4 regions of the Telluria sp. BA11 genome follow, and region 1 is predicted to be linked to each of the others. Evidence: predicted binding sites of a transcription regulator. Region 1 holds the regulator's gene; each other region holds the start of a gene.

Region 1 (5,837 bases):
GAACATCGCAGTGGCCAAAGAAGCCTGCACGCTCAACCTGGCGCCGACCACCAGCACCACCGTCACGCTGGCCATGGGCGACGCGCTGGCCGTGGCGCTGCTCGACGTACGGGGTTTTCGCGAGCAGGATTTCGCGCTGTCGCATCCGGGCGGCGCGCTGGGCCGGCGCCTGCTCACGCACGTGCGCGACGTGATGCGCACCGGTGACGCCATCCCGTCGGTGGGCCTGGATGTCCCGCTGGTCAAGGCGCTGCTCGAGATCAGCCAGAAGGGCATGGGCATGACCGCCGTGGTCGACGCGGATGGCCGCCCGCTGGGCGTGTTCACCGACGGCGACTTGCGCCGCGTGATCGAGCGCATGCACGATTTTTCGAACGTGCTGATTCGCGACGTCATGCACGCCAATCCGCGCAGCGTGCGCCCCGAGCAACTGGCGGTCGATGCGGTCGCCGTGATGGAAGAATTCCGCATCAACCAGATGCTCGTGATCGATGAGTCGGGCCAGTTGGTCGGCGCACTGCACATCCACGACCTGACCCGCGCAAAGGTGATTTGATGAACACTCCTGTATTGGCCCACATCGAGCGCGCCGCGCGCATCAAGGTCATGATCTTCGACGTCGACGGTGTGCTCACCGACGGCAGCCTGACCTACGGCCCCGATGGCGAAGTCACCAAGACCTTCAATGTGCTCGACGGCCTGGGCATCCAGATGCTGAATAAATCCGGCGTGCAGACCGCGATCATCAGTGCGCGTCTGTCGCCGATCGTCGTCCGGCGCGCCGCCGACCTGGGCATATCGCATGTCTACCAGGGCAACCACGACAAGCGCATCGGCTTTGCCAATCTGCTCGAGGCCACCGGCTTTACCGCCGACCAATGCGGCTACATCGGCGACGACGTGATCGACCTGCCGCTGTTCGCGCGCGTCGGCTTTGCCGTTGCCGTACCGTCCGGCCACCCGGACGTGCAGCACCGCGCGCATTACGTAACCAAGAACGGTGGCGGGCGCGGCGCGGTGCGCGAGATCTGCGACCTCGTCATGCGCGCACAGGGCACCTACGACCAGGCGCTCGCGCCGTATTTCGCCTGACCGCCATGGCCACGATCGCCTCCAACAAACGCACCGCGCATCGCTGGAATCTGCTGGCGATGATCGTGATCGGCGTGTTCTTCGCCTTCGGCAGCTTCTGGCTGCTGCAGCTGATGCAGGCGACCGACATCGATGCGCAGCTGGGCGGCCCGCCCGACGAGCCGGATTACATCGTCGAGAATTTCTCGTTCGTCCGCATGACGCCCAACGGCCAGCCGAGCTACGTGGTGTCGGGCAAGCGCCTGGCCCATATCCCGCTGGGCGATGTGTCGAACGTCGAACAGCCGCTGATGCGCGGCGTCGAGCCGGGCCGTCCTCCGATGACGGTGGTGGCCAAGAACGCGCGCATCTTCCACGAAGAACACCGCGTCGAACTGTTCGGCGACGTCGATCTGCAGCGCCCGAAGACGCCCGCCAGCGAAGCACTGCGCGTGCGCACGCAGGCCATGACCGTGTTGCCCGACGAAGAAATCGTCAAGACCGACCAGCCGATCGACATGGAGCTTGGCGCGTCCAGCCTCAAGGCCACCGGCATGATGGCCAACAACGCGACCATGCAGATGCAATTGTCCGGCCGCGGCCGTATCGTCTATCCGCCACGCCAGCGCTGAAGGCCATCAGCCATGCGCGCGTGCTAACCCAGGACCAGCACCATCATGAAAAAACTCTTTGCTGCCGCTTTCTTTTCACTCCTTTCCTTGACCGCCATGGCCGAAAAGGCCGACTCGCTCAAGCAGGCGGCGCTCGAATACGATAACGGCGACCTCGATGGCGTCGCGGGCGTACGCACCTTCACCGGCAACGTGATCCTGACCCGCGGCACGCTGCTGGTCAAGGCCGAACGCGCCGTCGTCAGGGAGACACCCGAAGGCTATATGAGCGTGACGCTCACCGCTGCCAACGGCAAGCCCGCCACGTTCCGTCAGAAGCGTGACGGCGGCCCGAACCTGTGGGTCGAAGGCCAGGCCGAACGCATCGAATACGATGAGCGTTCGGAGCTGGTGCGCCTGTACTCGAACGCCGTCGTCAAGGAACTCGAAAACGACCGGATGACCAACCAGATGACCGGTCCGTTCATCTCGTACGACAACCGCAAGGAAGTCGTCGCCGTGCGCAATGACGTCAGCGGCGAGAGCAAGGTTGGCGGCGGGCGCGGCACGCTGATCCTGGCGCCCAAGCGTGCGCCGGCCGGAGGCACGCAATGACGGAACTGAACGATCGCAGCACGCTGGTCGTCAAGGGCCTGCAGAAAAGCTATGGCAAGCGCCTGGTCGTGCGCGATGTGTCGCTCGATGTCGAATGCGGCGAAGTGGTGGGTTTGCTGGGCCCGAACGGCGCCGGCAAGACCACCTCGTTCTACATGATCGTCGGCCTGGTGCCGTCGGACGCCGGCTCGATCAGCATCAACGGCACCGACATCACCAGCCTGCCGATCCACCGCCGCGCAGTGCTCGGCCTGTCGTACCTGCCGCAGGAAGCGTCGGTGTTTCGCAAGCTGACGGTGGAAGAAAACATCCGCGCCGTGCTCGAACTGCAGAAGGTCAACGGCAAATCGCTCACCAAAACCGAGATCAGCGACCGCCTCGATACCTTGCTGGCCGACCTGCAGATCGAGAAGCTGCGCGAGAACCCGGCGCTGTCGTTGTCGGGCGGTGAGCGGCGCCGCGTGGAGATCGCGCGCGCACTGGCCACCAACCCGCGCTTCGTGCTGCTCGATGAACCGTTTGCCGGCGTCGATCCGATCGCCGTGATCGAGATCCAGCGCATCGTGCGCTTCCTCAAGGAGCGCAAGATCGGCGTCCTGATCACCGACCACAATGTCCGCGAGACGCTCGGCATCTGCGACCGCGCCTACATCATCAATCAGGGCGCGGTGCTTGCATCCGGCCGCCCCGACGATATCATCGCCGACGAATCGGTACGGCGCGTGTACCTCGGTGAACATTTCCGCATGTAAGCCATACTCAATTGATGAAACAGTCCCTTCAGCTCCGCACTTCGCAGCACCTGGCGCTCACGCCACAGCTGCAGCAATCCATCCGGTTGCTGCAGCTGTCGACGCTCGAACTGCATCAGGAGATCGAGCAGATATTGGGCGATAACCCGCTGCTCGAAAGGCTCGATGACCCGCTCGATCATTCGGTGCGCTTGCTGGCCGATGGGGCCATCAACAATGCGCCGGCACCGGGCGAGGCGCCGCCGGCGCCAGGCCAGCAGGCCGAGGGTGAAGGCAGCGCGCCGGCCGAGGGCGAGGGCGCTGAAGGCGGCGCGGTCGATGGCGAGCGGCCCGACAACGACTGGAGCGAAGGCAGTGGCGCGTCGTCCGGCAGCGCCAGCAGCGACGACGAAGACGGCCGCCCGCAGCTGGAGGCATGCGCCATCACGCTGCGCGAACACCTGATGGAACAGGTGCGCGAAACGCTGCTGTCAACGCGCGACCGCGCGCTGGCCGAACTGGTGATCGACGCGCTCGACGACAACGGCTACCTGGAAGAACCGCTCGACGACATCCACGCACGCCTGCCCGAAGAACTCGAGGTCGACCTCGACGAACTGCGCTGCGCGCTGGCGATGGTGCAGAGCATGGACCCGGTGGGCGTTGGCGCGCGCAGTGCGGCCGAATGCCTGGCGCTGCAGATCCGGCGCATGCCGGGCGTGCCGATGGTCACGCGCCGCATGGCCCTGAAGATCGTCGAAGGCTACCTGACCTGGTTCGCGCAGCGCGAATACAGCAAGCTGAAAAAAGCGCTCGATTGCGACGACGAAGACCTGCGCGAAGTGCAGGCCGTGGTCCGCCAGTGCAATCCGCATCCGGGCGCCGCGTTTGCGTCGAACGTGTCAGATTACGTGGTGCCGGACGTGATCGTGCGGCGCGCCAAGAACGGCTGGGCAGTCACGCTGAACCAGGACGTGATGCCGCGCCTGCGCGTCAACAGCCTGTACGCGACCATGCTCAAGCAGGGCCGCAGCGAGAGCCAGATGGGCGCGCAGATGCAAGAGGCGAAGTGGCTCATCAAGAATATGCGCCAGCGTTTCGACACGATCCTGCGTGTGGCCGAGGCGATTGTCGAGCGCCAGCGCAACTTTTTCAGCCATGGCGCGGTTGCCATGCGGCCCCTTGTTTTGCGTGAGATAGCTGATACACTAGGTCTGCACGAGAGCACGATCTCTCGTGTCACAACCCAGAAATACATGCTGACCCCGCACGGCATGTTCGAGTTGAAGTATTTCTTCGGTAGCCACGTTGCCACCGAAGCGGGCGGCGAAGCATCCTCAACGGCAATCCGTGCGCTCATCGCACAATTGACAGGAGCAGAAGACCCTAAGAATCCATTATCCGACAGCAAGATCGCGGAAATGCTCGGGGAACAAGGCATGGTCATTGCTCGCAGGACGGTCGCAAAATACCGTGAAGCGCTCAAGATCCCCCCCGTCAGTCTCCGCAAAGCCTTGTAACAACGCCGCTCATACAGTCTGTGCCTTCAGCTCCTGTGTGGTGCAAGCGACGTGACATCTTCAAAGGAGTGTGTATGAACCTCACCATCAGTGGTCACCATCTCGAAGTAACCCCTGCCATCCGTGAATACGTTCAGAATAAGCTGGAACGCATTATTCGCCATTTCGATCAAGTCATAGATACCCACGTCTTCCTGGCCGTCGATAACCTCACTGAAAAAGAAAAAAGGCAAAAAGCTGAAATCAATGTCCAGGTGTCGGGCAAGACCCTGCACGTGGCGAGCGTCGCGCAAGACCTGTATGCCGCGATCGACATGTTGATGGATAAACTGGATCGACAAATCCTGAAGCACAAGCAGATGCTCAAAGACCATAACCGCACAGCGATCAAACGCCTGGACGTCGACGAAGCAGACGTCGCTGCCGCCTGATCGAGCGCAGGTCACCACCGCCAGGGGCGTCTTTTCGGGACGCCCTTTTTGCATCCCGTTGCCGGTAAAATACGTGTTTCCTTTCGATGGATCACGCCATGTCCGAACACGTCCTGACCCGCATTGCCAACCGCACCGGCATCATCACCCTCGACCGGCCGAAGGCGCTCAATTCGCTGTCGCTGGACATGGTGCGCGCGCTGACCGCGATCCTTCTTGACTGGCAGTGTGACGCTGCCGTCGATGCCGTGGTGATCGCCAGCAGCAGCGAGAAAGCACTGTGCGCGGGCGGCGATATCCGCTTCTTCCACGAGGTCGGCAATGCCTCGCCACAAGGCGGCAGCGCACTGCTCGAGGATTTCTTCACCGAAGAATACGCGCTGAACCACCTGATCCATTTTTACCCGAAACCGTATATTGCGCTGATGGACGGCGTGGTCATGGGCGGCGGCATGGGCATCGCGCAGGGCGGGCCCGATTGCGGCCTGCGCATCGTCACCGAGCGCACGAAGATGGCAATGCCCGAGGTGAATATCGGCCTGTTCCCCGATGTCGGCGGCAGCCACTTTCTGTCGCACGCGCCGGGGCAGTTGGGGATGTTTCTGGGCTTGACCGGCCTGGCGATCGGCGCCGCCGACGCGCTGTACGTGGGCCTGGCCGACGTGTTCGTGCCGGGCGCCGACCTGGCGGCGTTGCACGCGCTGATCGAAGCGACGCCGGGCGCGGATCTGCCGGCGGCGATCCGCATGTTCGCCGTCCAGCATGCCGGCGAGAGCGAACTGCAGGCCAATCGCGCGCGCATCGATGCGCACTTTGGCGCGGACTCGGTGGCGGCGATCATGGCGTCGCTCGAGGGTG
Region 2 (5,837 bases), 1.7 Mb from region 1:
CTCCGTGTGGAAGGTGTGGATCGTGCGGCCCTTGAACGCCGCCACGGTCGACTCCAGAAACCCCGCCTCGTTGAGCGTGTCGGAGTGCAGCGCCACCTGCACGTCCAGCCGTTCGGCCACCGACAGGCAGTTGTCGATCGCCGCCGGCGTGCTGCCCCAGTCCTCGTGCAGCTTCAGGCCCACGGCGCCGGCATGGACCTGCTCTTCGAGCGGGCCGGGCTGGCTGACGTTGCCCTTGCCGAAAAAGCCCAGGTTCATCGGGAACGCGTCGGCCGCCTGCAGCATCGAATGAATGTGCCAGGCGCCCGGCGTGCAGGTCGTGGCAGCCGTGCCGACGGCGGGTCCGGTGCCGCCGCCCAGCATCGTCGTGATGCCCGAGTACAGCGCTTCGTCGATCTGCTGCGGGCAGATGAAGTGGATGTGCGTGTCGACGCCGCCGGCCGTAACGATCATGCCTTCGCCGGCGATGATCTCGGTGGCCCCGCCGATGGCCATCGTGACATTCGGCTGGATATCCGGGTTGCCCGCCTTGCCGATGGCGGCAATCAGGCCATCCTTGATGCCGATATCCGCCTTGACGATGCCCCAGTGGTCGATGATGACGGCGTTGGTGATGACGGTGTCCATCACGCCCTCTCGCAGGCGCTGCGACTGGCCCATGCCGTCGCGGATCACTTTACCGCCGCCGAACTTGACCTCTTCACCATAGGTCGCGAAGTCGCGTTCGATTTCGATCACGAGGTCGGTGTCGGCCAGGCGGATGCGGTCGCCCGTGGTCGGGCCATACATGTCGGCATAGGCCTGGCGGCTGAGCGTGACCATCATGCGTCCCCTGGGGTCAAAGGCAAGGACGCTGGCAACGGTCCTGACACGCGGCCCTGGAAACCATGCACGATCCGCTCGCCCGCCAGGTCGACCAGTTCGACCGTGCGGCGCTGGCCCGGCTCGAAGCGCACTGCGGTGCCGGCCGCGATGTTCAGCCGCATGCCAAGCGCCGCGTCACGCTCGAACTGCAGCGCGGGATTGACTTCATAAAAGTGGTAGTGCGAGCCGACCTGCACTGGCCGGTCGCCGGCATTGGCCACGACCACGGTCAGCGTGCGCCGACCGACGTTGAGTTCGATATCGCCGTCGTCAAGAAAGTATTCGCCTGGGATCACGCTGGGCTCCGGCTAGGGAATCGGATGGTGGACGGTCACGAGCTTGGTCCCGTCCGGGAACGTGGCCTCGACCTGGATATCGGGGATCATCTCGGGCACGCCCTCCATCACGTCGCCGCGCGCGAGGATCGTCGTGCCTTCGCTCATCAGCTCGGCCACGCTGCGGCCATCGCGCGCGCCTTCCATGATGGCGGCCGTGATCAGGGCCACGGCTTCCGGGTAATTCAGTTTGAGGCCGCGCGCACGCCGGCGTTCGGCGAGCAATGCAGCAGTAAAGATCAGCAGCTTGTCTTTTTCGCGGGGCGTCAGGTCCATGGGCGGTTCCGTATCCAGTGAGCCAGTCTAGGTGAGCCAGATACGCGGCGGGCACGCCGGGCGCTCGAGCAGATGGGGCCGCAGCAATGCCCACACGTTTGCCATGACGGCGCGCGCCGCTTCGCCATCGTCGCCGAGATAACGCGCGACGAACACCGACTTCACCTGGCTCGACGCCAGTTGCGGGTGGAGCGCGCGCACGTGCGCCTGCAGCGCGGCGGGCACGGGCCGGCCGACGGCAAGCAAGGTCGCGCACACCGCGTGGCCGCGCATGCCAAGCGGGCTGGCGATACCATCGGGAGTCAGGATGCCCTGCTCCCACCACAGCAGGCGGCCCTCCTGGCGAATGCGCGTGCGCTGGCGGATCCGTCCACGCGTGAACGCTTCCCCGGCGGCCACGCGGCCGAAGCACAGCACTTCACTGCCGATATAGGTGCTGCCGGCAGCGAGATCGACTTCGTGGTCGAGGTCGACGCTGGCCGCGTCATAGAAGATGGTTTCCTGCGGCAGCCATTCGATGGCGGCGCCCGCGCCAACCCGCAGGCGCACCGCCTGCTGCGACACGCGACCATTGGCGCGGTACCACTTGGCCGCGCCGGGGCTGGTGGCGAGCACGCTGCAAGCGGGGCCGGCGTCGACGTCGATCTCGAGCCGGTCGCCCCCGACCACGCCGCCCGGCGGGTGCACGACGATCACGTGGCAGGCGCCGGGGCCTTCCGGATACAGCGCCTTCTGCACACGCAGCGGGCCGCGGTGCGTGCGGTGCACGAGGCGCGTCGTGGCGCCATCGCGCACGAAGCCCAGCGCCAGGCTGGCTTGCCAGGCGGGGAAGACCGTGGATGGATCGGAAGGGGTGCAATCGCGCATGCCTGATGAAACAGCACGATGCGTGCCAGCGTCATTACGTGGTGTGGGACGTCTATTTTGCAAGCGACGCGCACCGCAAAGGTGCGCGTCGCACCCGAACGCGTCAGGACATCGCCAGCTCGATGCAGTTGCGACCGGCGCGCTTGGCACGCGCCAATGCGGCGTGGGTACGCACCGCCATCGAGTCGCCGCTCTCGCCCTCGCCCAACTGGGCCACGCCGAGGCTGATCGTGACGTGGTCACACCCGGGTATTTCGACCTGCTCGATCGCCGCGCGCAGCTTCTCGGCCATCTTCAGCGCGTCAATCGCGCTCGTGTGCGATGCGATGACCTGGAATTCTTCGCCGCCCGAGCGCACCAGCACATCGCTCGCGCGCAGCAGCGCACTTGCCGTGTCGGCGACCGTGCGCAGCACCAGGTCACCGACCGGGTGGCCGAAGGTGTCGTTGATCTGGCTGAAGCGGTCGATATCGAAGACGATCAGCGCCAGCGGCAGCCGGTAGCGGCGTGCGCGCTTGATTTCCTGTTCCAGCAAGCCTTCGCCGTGGCGGCGGTTGGCCAGGTCGGTCAGGGCGTCGGTCGTGGCAAGATGCGTGATGCGGGCCAGCAGCGCCTCGTTCTCGCGCGTGACCTCGGCCATGCGCAGGCCATGCGCGGCCAGCCCGGCGACATCGTCCAGTGCCTGCAACTGCGCTGACGAAAAAGGCCGTGCGTCGCCGAACAGCAGGCACAGCGAGCCCATGGGCCCGCCCGGTCCCGGCGCGGGGATCGGCACGCCGACGACCATGCGCGCGCCAAAGGTGTCCAGGCGCGCCGCCAGGGCCGGCTCGCCCGCCTTGTCGAGTGTATCGAGCAGCGTGAATTCGCCTGTTGCCGCCGCCAGCAGGCCGGGAAACGCATGGCGCAGCGGCGATTGCAGCAACCCGCCACCGTGCGCGAGCAGCGCCGACAGGTGCAGGCCGTCCACGCCCTGCTCGGCCTCGAGATGCAGGTCGCCATCCCGATGCTGGAACAGCGCCGCATGCACGACGCCGGGCCAGCCGGCCAGCGCCGCGCACAGGCGCTCGGCAAAGCGCACGCTGTCATCGGCATCGGTCAATGCCTGCTGACAGACAGTACGCAGTGCCAGCAGCGTGCGCAGCTCGGCTTCCGATGGCGTGGGCGCGCCAGGCGCCACGACGTCAAATCCGGTGCGCATGCGCGCGGCCAGCAGTGCGCGGGTCTGCTGCGCGCGCAGTGGGCCGATGGCGTAGTCGAGCGGACCGAACGCCATCAGCGCCGGCAGCCAGCGCGCGTTCGTGAACGGACACAGCACCAGCACCGGCGCACCGGCGCGCTCGGCGACCAGGGCGCCCAGCGCTGCCAGGTCGATGGCGAGGTCGCAGCGTTCCAGGTCCAGCACGAGCAGGTCGGCCGGTTCGCGCGCCAGCAGCGCGCGCGCCTGCTCGGCCCCTGCCGCCACGCGCAGATTGGCAAACATGCCGTCGCAGCCGTGCTGGAAATCGGCGCGGCGCTGGCCGACGGGATTGACGAAGACGCAGGTAAAGTCTTCGCGCGCGCCGTCTTCTTGATGCATGGTGATTCTCCAGATATGGGTCCAGCCGCGCCCTGTCGGCATGGCTGCAAAGCAAGTTTGCCATAAGCGGGCGTGCCAAGCATAGCAATTGTCGTCCTGTGTGTGGGAGCGCACCGTCGTACCAGGGTGCGCGCCGAATACTCTTGCGAACGAAACCACACTCACGGGAGAATCACCATGGCACATCAAGACGACGTGGCAGCAAAGCAGCGCGCCATCCAGGAAGAACAGGACGCGCGCGACGCCAAAAAGAACGAATCCGAGAGCAAAGAAGCAGTCCAGACCGGCGTCGACCAGCCAGCGCCGCCGATGCCGGCGCAGCACCTGGCCAAGCCGGGCCTTGAAGCCGACATGGAAAGCAAGCCGAAATTCATGGCCGAGGGCTACAAGGGCAGCGGCAAGCTCGAAGGCATGGCCGCCATCGTCACCGGCGCCGACTCGGGCATCGGGCGCGCGGTGGCGGTGCTGTTCGCACGTGAAGGCGCCGATGTCGCCGTCATGTATCTGAACGAGGACATCGATGCGGCAGAGACCAAGCGCTGCATCGAGGCCGAAGGCCGCCGCTGCATCACCATCGCGGGCGACGTCAAGGATCCGGCATTCTGCAACGACGCCGTGCAGCAGGTGGTCAAGGAATTCGGCCGGCTGGACGTTCTGGTCAACAACGCCGCATTCCAGGAGCACGCCGATTCGATCCTCGATATCACCGAGGAGCGGTTCGAGGAAACCTTCCGCACCAATATCTTCGGCTACTTCCACATGGCCAAGGCCGTCGTGCCGCACCTCAAGCGCGGCGCGTCGATCATCAATACGGGCTCGGTCACCGGTCTGAAAGGCTCGGCCAAGCTGATCGACTATTCGTCGACCAAGGGTGCAATCCACGCATTCACGATGTCGCTGGCCGGCAGCCTGCTCGACCAGGGCATCCGCGTGAACGCGGTGGCGCCGGGTCCTGTCTGGACGCCGCTGAACCCGGCCGACAAGGGCCCGGACGACATCACCGAGTTCGGCGCCAGCACCGACTACCGGCGCCCGGCCCAGCCGGAAGAACTGTCGCCGGCCTACGTGTTCCTGGCCTCGCCCGTGTGCTCGGGCTACATCACGGGCATCGTGTTGCCGGTGACCGGCGTCGTCGGCGAATAACAGACCCACAGCGAGGAGCAGGCAATGGCACGCAGCATGTGGAAGGGCGCGATCAGTTTCGGACTGGTCCACATTCCGGTCGATATGTACCCCGCGGTCGAGACCAAGGGGCTCGACCTGACGATGCTCGACCGACGTGATTTTTCGCCGGTCGGGTTCAAACGCTACAACAAGGGCAATGGCAAGGAAGTCGTGTGGGACGACATCGTCAAGGGCTACGAGTACGAAGACGGCGAATACGTCGTGCTGTCGGATGAAGACCTGCGCCGCGCCAATCCGGAAGCGACGCAGACGATCGACATCCAGGCCTTCGTCGATGCCGGCGATGTGCCGCTGATCTACTACGACCAGCCGTATTACCTGGCGCCCGGCAAGGGCGGCGCGAAAGTCTATGCGCTCTTGCGCGAGACGCTGCGCGAAGCGGGCAAGATCGGCATAGCGCACGTGGTCATCCGCGTCAAGCAGCATCTGGCGGCGCTGATCTGCGTGGGCGACACGATCGTGCTCAATACGCTGCGCTACCCGGACGAGATGCGCGACGCGGGTGAACTCAAGATCCCGTCGCCCAATTCGAAAACGGCTGCCGTCACCGTCAAGGAACTCAAGATGGCGATGGCCCTGGTCGAGGGCATGAGCGAAGACTGGGCGCCAGCGCAGTACCACGACAGCTACCGCGAAGACGTGCTGGCCCTGGTCAAGAAAAAGATCAAGGCCAAGCAGACCAAGACCATCACCCAGCCCGAGCCCGAGAAGGAAAAGCGCACCACCGGCAAGGT
Region 3 (5,837 bases), 2.5 Mb from region 1:
CATCACCGCCTGATCGACAGCTACAAGAAGCTGCACGCAGCGCGGGCGAAAGCGGCAGCCCGCTGAGCTGGTGACGGGCGGTTCGCGTTGCTGTCTACCGTAAGTGGGACTTGCGAAAATAGACGTGACGCGGGGTGCTGCGGTGCCGGGCCAGGCCCGGTTGATTCTGCTGACAGCTGCAACTGGCCCTGGGATCGTGATCGCGACCGGCAGCTTCGGACCCTGGGCGGTTCTCAGCCCAAAAGCTGATGTCCGCCTCTAATGGCTCGGTAAAGCGCTTCGATCCTGGCGAGCTGGCTAACGTCCGCGTCATCCTCTGACGGCAGCGGGCCAAATTGTTCAAGCTCGGCGATCTCAGTTCGTACGCTCGTATTGGACATCTGATTTGTAGGTTGGTAAAGGTCAAAAGGCCACAGGTGCGGTTTCACACTAACTGCTTTGGTCGAACCCGACCGTTCTAGCGAGGATCATCGTAATACGTGAAGTCGCCGATTTCGATGTTTGGAAGGGTAACGACGTCTTCAAGAAAGCAGATCTGGGGAAACCACTCGTCGGATACATCGTGTCCGGGCTTGTGCCGTGCATGTGCATTCTCCACTATTCATTTCTAGTTCTACAAATGCAATGCGAGCCGTTGCAAGTACCGGCTGCTGGCCGATCTTGGCCGCTCAGTCTCCTGCACCTTTCGACTCGACAAGCAACGGGATGGACGATTCCCATCCCTGAGGGCACCTTAGTGCCAGATTTGGCAATAAGGAGTCCGCCATGGAGCTTATCCGCGTTGGACCTTGCTGAACACGCAGCTAGCTTGATTTTGGAAAACGCCACCTTCGAAATCTCAGTGAGCACCATAGTTAACAAAATATGAATGCTCGTGGTAAGGAAGATGGTCCTTGAGTTGGCCTACTGCGCGGGATTTAAGCGCAGCATCTGGGGTAGCTCGCCGCGCGTCCATTGTGTGAGGTCGAATCCACTGGGCGGTAGCGGCAGTTCGCCTGCGCGATACGTTCCATGTCCCAACTGCTGGCCGCGTTCGCTGACCTTAAACCGGACCGTGCCATCAATGGCACGTATTGCACTGATACTGATCCGCTCATCACCCAATTTGATTTCTTGCGTGGTTTCCTGTTGGGGCACCGTGTCAGGACCATCCGGGAATGCCATTTCCAGCAGCTTGATCGGTAGGATAGCAGCCTCTGGCAGGTTCCGGAATGGATGGGGAACTGTGCCTTGCCCCAGCGGCATCCCCTGATACCAAACTCCCCCAGGCGTGACCAGCATACGTTGGGTCGTTGTCGGTTGGGCTACTTCGACCAAGGTGTGGTCGTCGTCATAGAAGCGGATACGCGTCGTTTCTTTCGCGTTGACGAGTTCGAGGCTGCCGACGCATTCCCACTTGAGCGCGCGCCCGCTGCAGGCACCGGGAACAAGGCCGGCGCTGGCAGGCAGTGCATTTAACAGCACCATTGCCAGAAGGGATGGGATCACAATCGATGCAAGGCGATATGGCTGCATTGGTTCTTTCCATAAGTACAGCTACGGGGCGGCACGTTACCGCAACATTGCAGGGCGTCGGCCTCCGTTTCTGGGCGAACCCGGTCGTTCAGCTCAGCATATCAGGCCGGCAATGCGCAAAAATCGCCAACTGTCACCAAGGGCGGGAATCGACCAAAAGCAGCCTGTCACGGAAGCTAGAAATCAAGGTGAAGGGGCGGGCGGGTAATTCCAGTTCGACGAAGTATCGTAATCACAGCAGGAACGCCGGCCCGCCGCCGCCCGGCAGCACGTCATCCTGCATCGTCTCGTCCTTGAGTGCCACGCCGCTCAGCTGCCGTCGCTGCGCCTGCCCAAGCAGATAATGCAGCCTGGCGGCGGCTTGGATATAACCCAACCCCGCCGGCCTGACGTTCGAGATGCAGTTGCGACGCTCATCCGTCAGGCCGACGCGTGGCGCCCAGGTCATGTAGATGCCCATGCTGTCCGGAGCGCTCAGGCCCGGCCGTTCTCCAATCAGTACGACGACCAGCTTCGCCCGCAGCAATTCACCGACTTCATCACCCACGGCCACGCGGCCTTGCTGGACGATCGCCAGCGGCGCCAGCGTCCACGCCTCGGCGGCCAGCTGCAGATGCAGCGCTGCGAGGAAGGGCGCGGCATTCTGCGCGATCGCGTGTGACGACAGACCATCCGCCACGACGATGGCCAGGTCGCAGCGGCGGTTGCCGTCGTCACTATTGTTCAGAAGTGCGCGTGATGGCGCATCGAGCCGCCGCCCCAGATCCGGCCGCTGCAGATAGACGTTGCGATTCGCAGCCGCGCTGTGCAGCAGGAGGGGCGGGCCGGCGTGCGGCCACGCTGCCTGCAATGCTGGCTTGAGCGCATCAATGTCGAGCGGAAGATGCACGGCGTCGCGCGCCCGCGCATGCGCGAGCTGAAAGTCGAGCTGCGCGCCTGTCGGCTGGCTGATGCCGGCAGCGCCCAGCGCAATGCGGGCGTCGGTGAACTGGCGCAAGGTTTGCCAGGGTGCGGCGCCGGCAATGGGGTCATCAATCGAATCGGACATGAAGGCAACCTCAGGATGACTGCAGCAGCGCGCGCTGGAATGCCGGGGGCACGGTCCGCCCCAGCTCGACCTGGCCCGCGCCCTTGAAAATACCCATCGCGCGCAACCACGCATCGAATTCGGGCGCCGGCTGCAGGCCGAGCGCGCGGCGCGCATACAGCGCGTCGTGGAAGGACGTCGTCTGATAATTGAGCATGATGTCGTCCCCGCCCGGAATGCCCATCACGAAGGTGCAGCCGGCCGTGCCCAGCATCGTCAGCAGCACGTCCATGTCGTCCTGGTCGGCTTCGGCGTGGTTGGTATAGCAGACGTCGCACCCCATCGGCAGGCCCAGCAGCTTGGCGCAGAAATGGTCTTCCAGGCCGGCGCGGATGATCTGCTTGCCGTCGTACAGGTATTCCGGCCCCATGAAGCCCACCACGGTGTTGACCAGCAGCGGCTCGAATGCGCGCGCCACGGCATACGCGCGGGCCTCGCAGGTTTGCTGGTCGACGCCGTGGTTGGCATTGGCCGACAGCGCGCTGCCCTGGCCGGTCTCGAAATACATGACGTTGTTGCCCACCGTCCCGCGGCCCAGCGACAGGGCAGCGGCGCGGGCTTCGCCGAGCAGCGCCAGGTCGATGCCGAAGCTGGCGTTGGCTGCCTGCGTGCCGGCGATCGACTGAAATACGAGGTCAACCGGCGCGCCGCGCCCGATCGCCTCGATCGTATTGGTCACGTGCGTCAGCACGCATGACTGGGTGGGGATGTCGTAGCGGCTGATGATATCGTCCAGCATCGTGACGAGCTTGACCACCTGCGCGACATTGTCTGTGGCCGGATTGATGCCGATGACCGCGTCACCGCTGCCATGCATCAGGCCATCGAACAGGCTGGCCGCGATGCCCGACAGGTCGTCGAGCGGGTGGTTCGGCTGCAGGCGCGTCGACAGCGTGCCGGCCAGGCCGATCGTGTTGCGAAAGCGGGTGATCACGCGGCACTTGCGTGCTACCAGCACCAGATCCTGGATGCGCATGATCTTCGATACGGCCGCCGCCATCTCGGGCGTGATGCCAGAGGCGACGCGCGCCAGCATGGCGCCGTCGACCGCGTCGCCCAGCAGCCACTCCCGGAAACTCCCCACGGTCAGGTGGCGGATTGGCGCGAACGCGGCAGCGTCGTGGCTGTCGATGATCAGGCGCGTGACTTCATCGGTTTCGTACGGCACGACGGCGTCGTTCAGGAAAGTGCGCAAGGGCAGGTCGGCCAGCGCCATTTGCGCGGCGACGCGCTCCTCGGCGCTCCCTGCGGCGATACCGGCGAGATGGTCGCCCGAGCGCGCGGGCGTGGCCTTGGCCAGCAGGTCGCGCAGATCGGCAAACCAATACGTTTTGGTGCCGACGACGTGGGATATCCGGGGCATGAAGGCGGTCCTTCGCTTGTAGGGTCAATAGCGGGCAATTGCGCTGCACGACGCTGGCATTAGCAGCGATAGTGCCACAGGTCGGTCGGGTTCAGGGCGCGTGGCAACGGCGGCAGCGGTGTGATAGCATCGCCGCTGATATTGCACCATTGGCAACTCGCCTCCATCACGCCGACCCCGACCGACCCGACAATGTGAGAACCTCTTCCGACACGCCTGCTTTTTCCTGGCGAATGCGCCTGGCACTGCTGCTATCCCTGGTGATCCACGCTCTGCTGCTGAGCATTCCGCTTGAGGGCGATGTGTTCGGGCTTCCAGGATTGCGCATGCCGTGGGAAGAGCGGCGCCTGGCGGCGACTGAGCTGAATGTCAGGCTGGCGCCGGCGCCAGCCGCGGCACCAGCCACAGCGCCAGCGCCGCCGCCCGCACTCACGGCGAACGCAGAAGTCCCGGTCGTCGCGAGTCAGCCGACGCTGCCGGCCGCACCAGCAGCAACCGCGCCTGCGCCCTCCGTGCCGCAAGCGCCGGTCACCAGGGTCCAGCCAGCGCCAGCGCCGACGCCACAGGACGACGACGCGGCCGGGGCGCGCATCATCGCACTCGATGACGACAAGCGGGAGACGGCGATCGAGGAAGAACGCGTGCGCCAACAGGTGGTCCAGCGCGAGGCTGCGCGCGCAGCGGCAGCCGTGGTGGCCGAACAGCAGCGGACTGCCGAGCTGGCGGCACAGGCACAGGCACAGGCACAGGCACAGGCACAGGCACAGGCACAAGCACAGGCACAAGCGCAAGCACAAGCAAAGGCACAGGCACGTGAGCAAGCCGCGCGGGAAGCACTGGCCAGTGCCGAGGCGGCGCAACGCGACGCCGAACGTGCCGATGCACAGCGCATCGAGGAAGCCAACCGCGATGCGGCGGCCCAGCGTGAGGCTGCCCGTGCAGAAATCGCCAGACAGGAGCAGACCAAGCGCGAAGCGGCACGTCAGGAGCAGGCACGGCTCGATGCCGCACGTGTTGAAGCAGCCCGCCAGGAGCAGGCGAGACTGGCGCAACAGGAAGCAGCACGTCAGGAAGCAGCACGTCAGGAAGCCGCACGCCATGAAGTCGCACGCCAGGAAGCCGCACGCCAGGACGCAATCAAGCAGGAAGCAGCACGCCTCGCACAGTTGCCACAAGCGCCAGCGGCGCTCGTGCAAACCGCGCAGGAAGCGCAGCGTGAAGAGCGCCTGCGCGCGATCGGCCGGCAGTTGAACCAGGAAGCCGCGCAGCGTGAGGCCGCCAGCGGACAGCGTCGCGGCTGGCTGCTGGGCCGCGCCGATGCCAACGCCGACCTCGTGGCGTACGCGGAAGCCATGGGTCGCAAGATCGAGCTGAACATGAGTTTGAGCGCCGTGCGCGATATCGTCAGGCAGCCGCACCGGCAGCCCCTCGTGACCGTGGCCGTGCGCAGCGACGGTTCGGTGGAGCGGGTGACGTTCGTGACCTCGAGTGGCGTGCCTGCGGTGGACGAGGCAATCCGCCAGATCATTGCCAGTCACGCGCCGTATGGACCGTTCCCGCCGGCGCTGGCGCGCCAGTACGATGTGGTGGAAATTCGCCGGACGTGGCTGTTCGATGTGGCGGTGCGCCTCCAGTAAGAACGCCGAAACACCATCCGATCGGATCGCCAACAGGTGGCCCGGCATGTTAGGGTGCTGTTTTCATTCACCTTAAAGCAACCTGCAACCATGCAAGACCTCTCCAAATATTCGCTGGCCAAACTTCGCGCACTTGAAGAACAGGTCAACGATGCTCTCAAAACCCACCATTTCCTTAGCATCAGCAAGGCGCGCGAACAGATCCTCCACATCGCCCGCAACGCCGGCCTGACCG
Region 4 (5,837 bases), 1.3 Mb from region 1:
GCGACCCAGGCCAGGATCAGCAGCGCCCAGCCGGCGCTTTCGAGCATCGTCCAGATGATCCAGAACGACGCATGCGGGGCGGTCAGGAAGCTGGCGTTGACGTGCATGAGCCGCGTATTCCAGACCACCAGCGCGGCGCTGGCAAGCACCAGGAAAGGCGCCCAGCGGCGCAACGTGGCTTCATGACGCGCGTAGGTCATCGCCGCGATCATGCCGATGATGAACTGGTCGAAGCGCCCGACGAAGGTGCTGAAATACATCAGCGTGCTGTTGGTGTTGACGGTAAATGCCGCTGCCTTGAAGAACAGCAGCAGCACCAGCCAGCCGGCCAGGTAGCGCACGCCCCGCTCCATCGCAAAACGCGCCAGAAACGGGAACACCAGGTAAAACAAAAATTCAAGAGAGATCGTCCAGGCTGCGCCGGTAATGACGGTCTGCGACGTGGGCGGCATGCCGAGATTCGACGCGAAGAAGAACAGCAGGTCTTGCGGCTGGAACTTGTCGCGCGAAATCGACGTGGCCACCAGGAAGATCACCACGTACAGCGGCGCGATGCGCAGCACGCGGTTGCGCAGGAACTCGCCATACCGGATCTGGCGCTGGCGCAGCGCGATCTGCATGAACAAAAAGCCCGACAGCGTGAAGAACAGCCCCACGCCGGTATGGCCTTCGATGATCAAGGAGGTCCACGGATTGACCAGGCCATTGCCGCCAAGGCGGCGATATTCCAGGTGAAAGTGGAACAGGAACACGAGCGTCGCCGCCAGCCAGCGTAGCTGATCGATACGTGGATTGTACTGGATGTTCAATGACCGCATGACATACCCTGGCGCTTGTGCACAATGCAATATAGTAACTGACAAGGTGCCATCGCCGTTGCCTGTATCGACCGGCAATCGTCTTTTTGGGACTGGGTTTTAGGCAGCCACGCCCAATGCCTGAAAAACGGGCAAGCGCGTTGTGTCGAACGCATGCGCCTGGCTGCGCAGCATCTCGATCTGGCGGGCATCGTCCAGCACCGGCTGGCCATCCTTCATGATGCGCTGGCCTTGCGCCTGCAGTGCAGCGGCCGCGAAATCGGCCAGCGCCGGGGTGCTGGCCGCACCAACGCTGCGCGCCAGCAGAAACAGCTGGTCGATGCGGCGCACCGGGAAGCCGCCGCCCGTCACCGGCGAAGCCAGGCAACCGACATCTTCGGCATAGCGCGCCATGGCGCACAGGCGGGTATTGAGCAGGAGTGCGCCGGCCCTGGCAGCGTCGATGGCCTCGTCGGCCTGGGCCGGGTGCAGGTTGCCGGCGCCGGTCAGGAGCATGACTGCCTCGACGATCCGGGTCAGCGTGGCGCCGTGCGGGGCCAGCGTGATTTCAAGTTCGCCCAGACTGTGCGGCCGGTGGTCGGCCAGCGCATCGAGGATCGGGCGGTAGACGTCCTCGTGCAGGTTCGCTTCGCCCAGCGCGCCACTGATCTTGAGCTTGACCTTGGCGGCCGGCGTGGCCAGCACCACCCGCATGGCGCGCAGGCGCTCGGTGCGGTCGGCCGGCGCCAGCCGGCGCGCGCCGCGCACCCAGTAATCGCGCCGGAACAGGCGGTTGACGATGAAGTCACGCGCCGTTTCGCGAAAACCCGCATCCGGGATCGCGGCCAGCAGATCCTGCTGCTGCGCGGTCAGATTCAGCATCGGCACGTGGTCGATGAACTGGGCGGATGTGGCGTAGCTCAGCCGTGCCCCTTCCATCCAGGTACGCATCTGCGCGAACGGCATCGGCTGCCAGTCGCGGTTGAAATATTCGTGCGCCAGATAGCGCCGGTCCTGGCTGCGCAGGCGCTTGAGGTGCTCGGCCACCTGGGGATTGACCTTGCCGTACAGCGCGCCACTTGCGACCAGCCCGTCGACGAAGTCGAGCGCCGCGTCGATGCGCGCTGCCGGACCGATGCCGGGGGGATTGAGGGCCGCGTCGAAGCCGGCCATCAACTCGGTCAGCGGTCCGGTCGCGGCCCAGCCGGGCTGGGTGTTGTAGCTGACGTAGACAACGCCGCCCACCTTGAGCTTGCGCTCGATGAAGCTGGCGATCACGCGGCGGTTGGCGTCCGACACCCAGCTCCAGATGCCGTGCAGCGCGATGAAATCGAACTGCGGCAGATCGGCGCGCTGGCAATAGGCCTCGAAGGCCTCGTCGGACAGATTGGCTGCCAGCGGCAAGTCCTGCGCCAGCTCGCGCGCAAAACCGACCTGGGCCGGATTGAAGTCGGTGCCATGCCAGGCCGCGCCGGCCGCGACCGCATGGATATTGATGCTCATGCCCTGACCAAAGCCCAGCTCACAAGCGGTCTGGACATCCGGCGGGACGATGCCCGCCTCGAGCAGGGCCAGCCGTGCACGCAACGGGTTGAGTTCGGGATAGTAGCCGTAGGTATAGGCTAACTCGGTCATGTAGCCTTCGGACCAGTCGTGCATGGCGTTCCTGTCGGTGATGGAGCAATGCGAGGCACTCTAGCACGGCGTATCCGGGACGCATATGGCGACCTTGCGCGGCCACCCGGTACGGTGTGTTGTTAACGCAAAAACGTCGTTCCTGCCTGCGCAGGAACGACGTTTCCAGTCTGCTGTCAGCAGCGCGCCGGTATTTCTGGCGCGCCGAGCGGCAATCAGCCGCGCTTGTTGCGACGGGTAAATGCCAGGCCAGCCAGTGCCAGACCCATCAGGGCAACGCTGCTTGGCTCAGGCACTTCAGACTCGAGTCCGGTGACGCGCAGATTATTCACGTTCACGCTCAGGCCTTTGTCCAGACCCAGGGTACGAACGCCGATCGTGTTGAACGACGCCAGGTTCGTGTTGCCGGTTGCCTTCAGGTCGGCGCCGGTCAGCGACGCCTTTTCGGCAGCCGTTGCATTGAGCCACATGTCGAAGCGGTTGTAGGTCGTCGAGCCAGCGGCCTTGTACAGGTTCGCGAAGATGTTGTAGGTGGTGCCTGCAACCAGGTTGCTGTTGTTCATGAACGGGCCGCTTTCGCCGCCCAGGCGTGCGAACAGGTCGTTGCTGCAGGTACCGTTACCGCAGTTTGCCTTGAAGCCGACGTTCGGACCTTTGTAGGCTTGGGACAGATTGTTCGAATTGCCGAACCACAGGGCCAGGAAATCGTTGTTGTCGACCGTTGCGCCCGTGTAGGTGAAGTTGAAGTCGATCAGCACGCTGCCGCTCTGGGCTGCCGGCATCACATTGGTGTAGGCAGTGTTGCTGTCCGAGTTGAAGGTCAGCGTTGCAGGAATGGTAGCGGCCGAAGCGGCACCGGCAGTCAGCGAAAGGGCCAGCAGAGCGATATTACGGATCATTGTTGTTTTCCTAGTTGATCAAAGTTTGTACAGCGCAGCCCTCCTATAAGCAAACTTGGTGCCAGGTCGTTACCTACCATACAAATCAATGACTTATTTGATATTCATCAATGCTATGAAGCAATGGTGTAAATCTATTCGACAAGGATATGGCGGGCCGCTGACGGTTGGCGCTTCTGACTGACTTATAATATCGACCTGTCCGTTCACCGCGTTTCTTCTTCTATCGCCATGTCTTCCGCTCAACAGTACGTCAACATCGCCGCCTACAAATTTGTCACGCTCGACGATCTGGAAACCTTGCGCCCGCAGTACCAGGCGCTGTGCAACGAGCTTGCTCTCAAGGGCACGGTGCTGCTCACGCCGGAAGGCATCAATATGTTCTTGTCGGGTACGCGCGAGCACATCGACGCGTACCTGGACTGGGTGCGCAGCGATGCCCGCCTGGCCGACCTGACATGGAAAGAAAGCCTGTCGACCGAACAGTCGCACAAGCGCATGCTGGTCAAGATCAAGAAAGAGATCATCACGATGCGCATGCCGCTCATCAAGCCCGAACTGGGCCGGGCGCCGGCGGTCGATCCCGTCACGCTCAAGCGCTGGCTCGACCAGGGCCACGATGACGACGGCGTCGAGGTCGTGATGATGGAAACGCGCAATGCCTTCGAAGTCGACGTCGGCACGTTCGAGAACACGCTCGACTACCGCATCGACAAGTTCACCGAGTTTCCCGAGGTCGCGGCGCAGCACCGCGATGCGCTGGCCGGCAAGACGGTCGTGACCTTCTGCACCGGCGGCATCCGCTGCGAAAAAGCGGCGATCCACATGAAGGAAATCGGCTACGAGCGCGTGTACCAACTGGAGGGCGGCATCCTGAAGTACTTCGAGGACGTCGGCGGCGCGCACTACACGGGCGATTGCTTCGTGTTCGACTACCGCACCGCGCTCAATCCGAAGCTCGAGCCGACCGAAACCGTGCAGTGCTTCGCCTGCCGCGCCGTGGTGACGCCGCGCCAGCAGTTATCGCCTGATTATGTGTATGAGGTGTCGTGCCCGCACTGCATCGGCAGCAGCAGCGCCGCTGGCCAGGCAGCAGCCGGCGAGGCCGCGGCCTGATTCAAGCCAGCGGCACCACGCCGACCAGGCCCACATCCTCGATGGCGGTGCCGTCGGCACCCACGATGCGCGCGATCCACGCATCGACCACGACCGGGTCGGCCGCGTCGAGCGCGCTTTTGGCATCCTTGACAGTGGCGAGAAATTCCATGGCCAGCTCCAATCCCGTATCGCGGCCGTAGGCTGCCACTTCGTTCGGCGTATCGAGGCGCAGCGTGAAGACAGTGGCCACAGCCGCCTTGCCGTTGAACACGATTGCATCGGCACCAACCGCCGCTTCTGAAATTTCCCTGACCGCGTCGTCGATCGCGATGACCCCACGGTCGATCAGGTCAGCCCAATAGGTGATACCGACGGTTTCGGCGTCGCGCCCGAACAGGTGGTCGTAGATCCTGGTGACCACGGTGCGGCTGTCCATGTGGCTGTAGTTGTCACGGTATTCCTGCGACTCGGCAAAGGAGCGCGAAATATCATCGGGTGTCACCACATTCCCGGCCAGTGTATCCATCCAGTAATCAAGCCCGACAGGATCGGCCGGGCGGCCAAAATAGGCGACGTAGAGTTGCTGGACTTCGAGCGGGTTGACGGCCATGAAGAAGTTCCTCGATTGGTAATAAATTGATATTAATCCAATCGAGGCAGGTGTGGCGCAAATCCGCCCGCAGGATCAGCGGAAGAACGCCGCGATCTCGCGAATCGATTCCGGCTCGAGCGTGCCGGCGGCAGAGCGCAGGCGCATCAGGCCGACGAGGTAGGAATACCGGGCCTGGGCCAGGTCGCGCTGGCTGGTGAACAACTGCTGCTGTGCATTGAGCAGGTCGAGGTTGATGCGCACGCCACCCTTGATGCTCTGCTGGGTGGCGGTCATCAGGAGCTTGCCCGAATCGACGGCCTTGACCAGCGCATCGATCTTGCGCCCGCTGCTGAGCACGAGGTCGTGCGCGCGACGCAGCTCGATCAGGATCTCGTTGCTGCGTGCATCGAGCTCGGCCTGGGCGCGGCCCAGATTGGCTGCGGCCTGGCGCGTGGTGGCATTGACCGAACCACCCGAATAGATCGGGAAGTTGACCTGGAAGCCCACCGCGCGGTTGGTCGATTCGGTGCCACGAAGATTCAGCGTTTCACTGTCGTTCTTGCTGTAGGCAGCCACCAGATCCACGCGTGGCAGGTGCCCGGCGCGGTTGCGGTTGATGTCCAGGCGCGCGTTTTCCACGCCCAGGCGCGTGGCGGCCAGCGTGTTGTTGCGCGCCAGCGCCAGGCTGCGCCATTCTTCGAAACTGCCCACATTGAGCGTGACCGGACGGAAGTTCTCGGCCAGCTGGTCGAGCGAGCCGGGGTCGGTGCCGATCACGCCGGCCAGCGTGTTGCGCACGGCGACCACATTGTCCTG

The links. The regulator sigma-54, encoded in region 1, starts transcription at its own class of promoters, with help from an activator protein. The targets are predictions, from matches to a motif close to TGGCANGNAANCTGCTTT.
Region 2: a site for sigma-54 is predicted at 2,353-2,370, ahead of AC1MGT_RS21050 (urease accessory protein UreD). Genes of this name have one in related genera too.
Region 3: a site for sigma-54 is predicted at 4,025-4,042, ahead of AC1MGT_RS01225 (ethanolamine ammonia-lyase subunit EutB). Genes of this name have one in related genera too.
Region 4: a site for sigma-54 is predicted at 3,378-3,395, ahead of AC1MGT_RS07435 (PEP-CTERM sorting domain-containing protein). Genes of this name have one in related genera too.

What each region holds. Positions count from the first base shown of each region.
Region 1 is NZ_CM155275.1:3,022,862-3,028,698, forward strand. Features, by position in the region: gene AC1MGT_RS13285 (KpsF/GutQ family sugar-phosphate isomerase) at 1-556, shown strand, start outside; gene AC1MGT_RS13290 (KdsC family phosphatase) at 556-1,092, shown strand; gene lptC (LPS export ABC transporter periplasmic protein LptC) at 1,098-1,703, shown strand; gene lptA (lipopolysaccharide transport periplasmic protein LptA) at 1,749-2,297, shown strand; gene lptB (LPS export ABC transporter ATP-binding protein) at 2,294-3,049, shown strand; gene AC1MGT_RS13310 (RNA polymerase factor sigma-54) at 3,064-4,548, shown strand; gene hpf (ribosome hibernation-promoting factor, HPF/YfiA family) at 4,623-4,979, shown strand; gene AC1MGT_RS13320 (enoyl-CoA hydratase/isomerase family protein) at 5,078-5,837, shown strand, end outside.
Region 2 is NZ_CM155275.1:4,749,607-4,755,443, reverse strand. Features, by position in the region: gene ureC (urease subunit alpha) at 1-822, opposite strand, end outside; gene AC1MGT_RS21060 (urease subunit beta) at 822-1,160, opposite strand; gene AC1MGT_RS21055 (urease subunit gamma) at 1,173-1,475, opposite strand; gene AC1MGT_RS21050 (urease accessory protein UreD) at 1,503-2,342, opposite strand; gene AC1MGT_RS21045 (diguanylate cyclase) at 2,446-3,918, opposite strand; gene AC1MGT_RS21040 (SDR family oxidoreductase) at 4,096-5,061, shown strand; gene ku (non-homologous end joining protein Ku) at 5,086-5,837, shown strand, end outside.
Region 3 is NZ_CM155275.1:281,609-287,445, reverse strand. Features, by position in the region: gene AC1MGT_RS01240 (OsmC domain/YcaO domain-containing protein) at 1-66, shown strand, start outside; gene AC1MGT_RS01235 (hypothetical protein) at 904-1,515, opposite strand; gene eutC (ethanolamine ammonia-lyase subunit EutC) at 1,748-2,563, opposite strand; gene AC1MGT_RS01225 (ethanolamine ammonia-lyase subunit EutB) at 2,574-3,965, opposite strand; gene AC1MGT_RS01220 (TonB C-terminal domain-containing protein) at 4,199-5,602, shown strand; gene AC1MGT_RS01215 (H-NS histone family protein) at 5,657-5,837, shown strand, end outside.
Region 4 is NZ_CM155275.1:1,711,751-1,717,587, forward strand. Features, by position in the region: gene AC1MGT_RS07425 (acyltransferase family protein) at 1-818, opposite strand, end outside; gene AC1MGT_RS07430 (methyltransferase regulatory domain-containing protein) at 918-2,456, opposite strand; gene AC1MGT_RS07435 (PEP-CTERM sorting domain-containing protein) at 2,648-3,331, opposite strand; gene AC1MGT_RS07440 (sulfurtransferase) at 3,563-4,447, shown strand; gene AC1MGT_RS07445 (DUF4214 domain-containing protein) at 4,449-5,039, opposite strand; gene AC1MGT_RS07450 (TolC family outer membrane protein) at 5,115-5,837, opposite strand, start outside.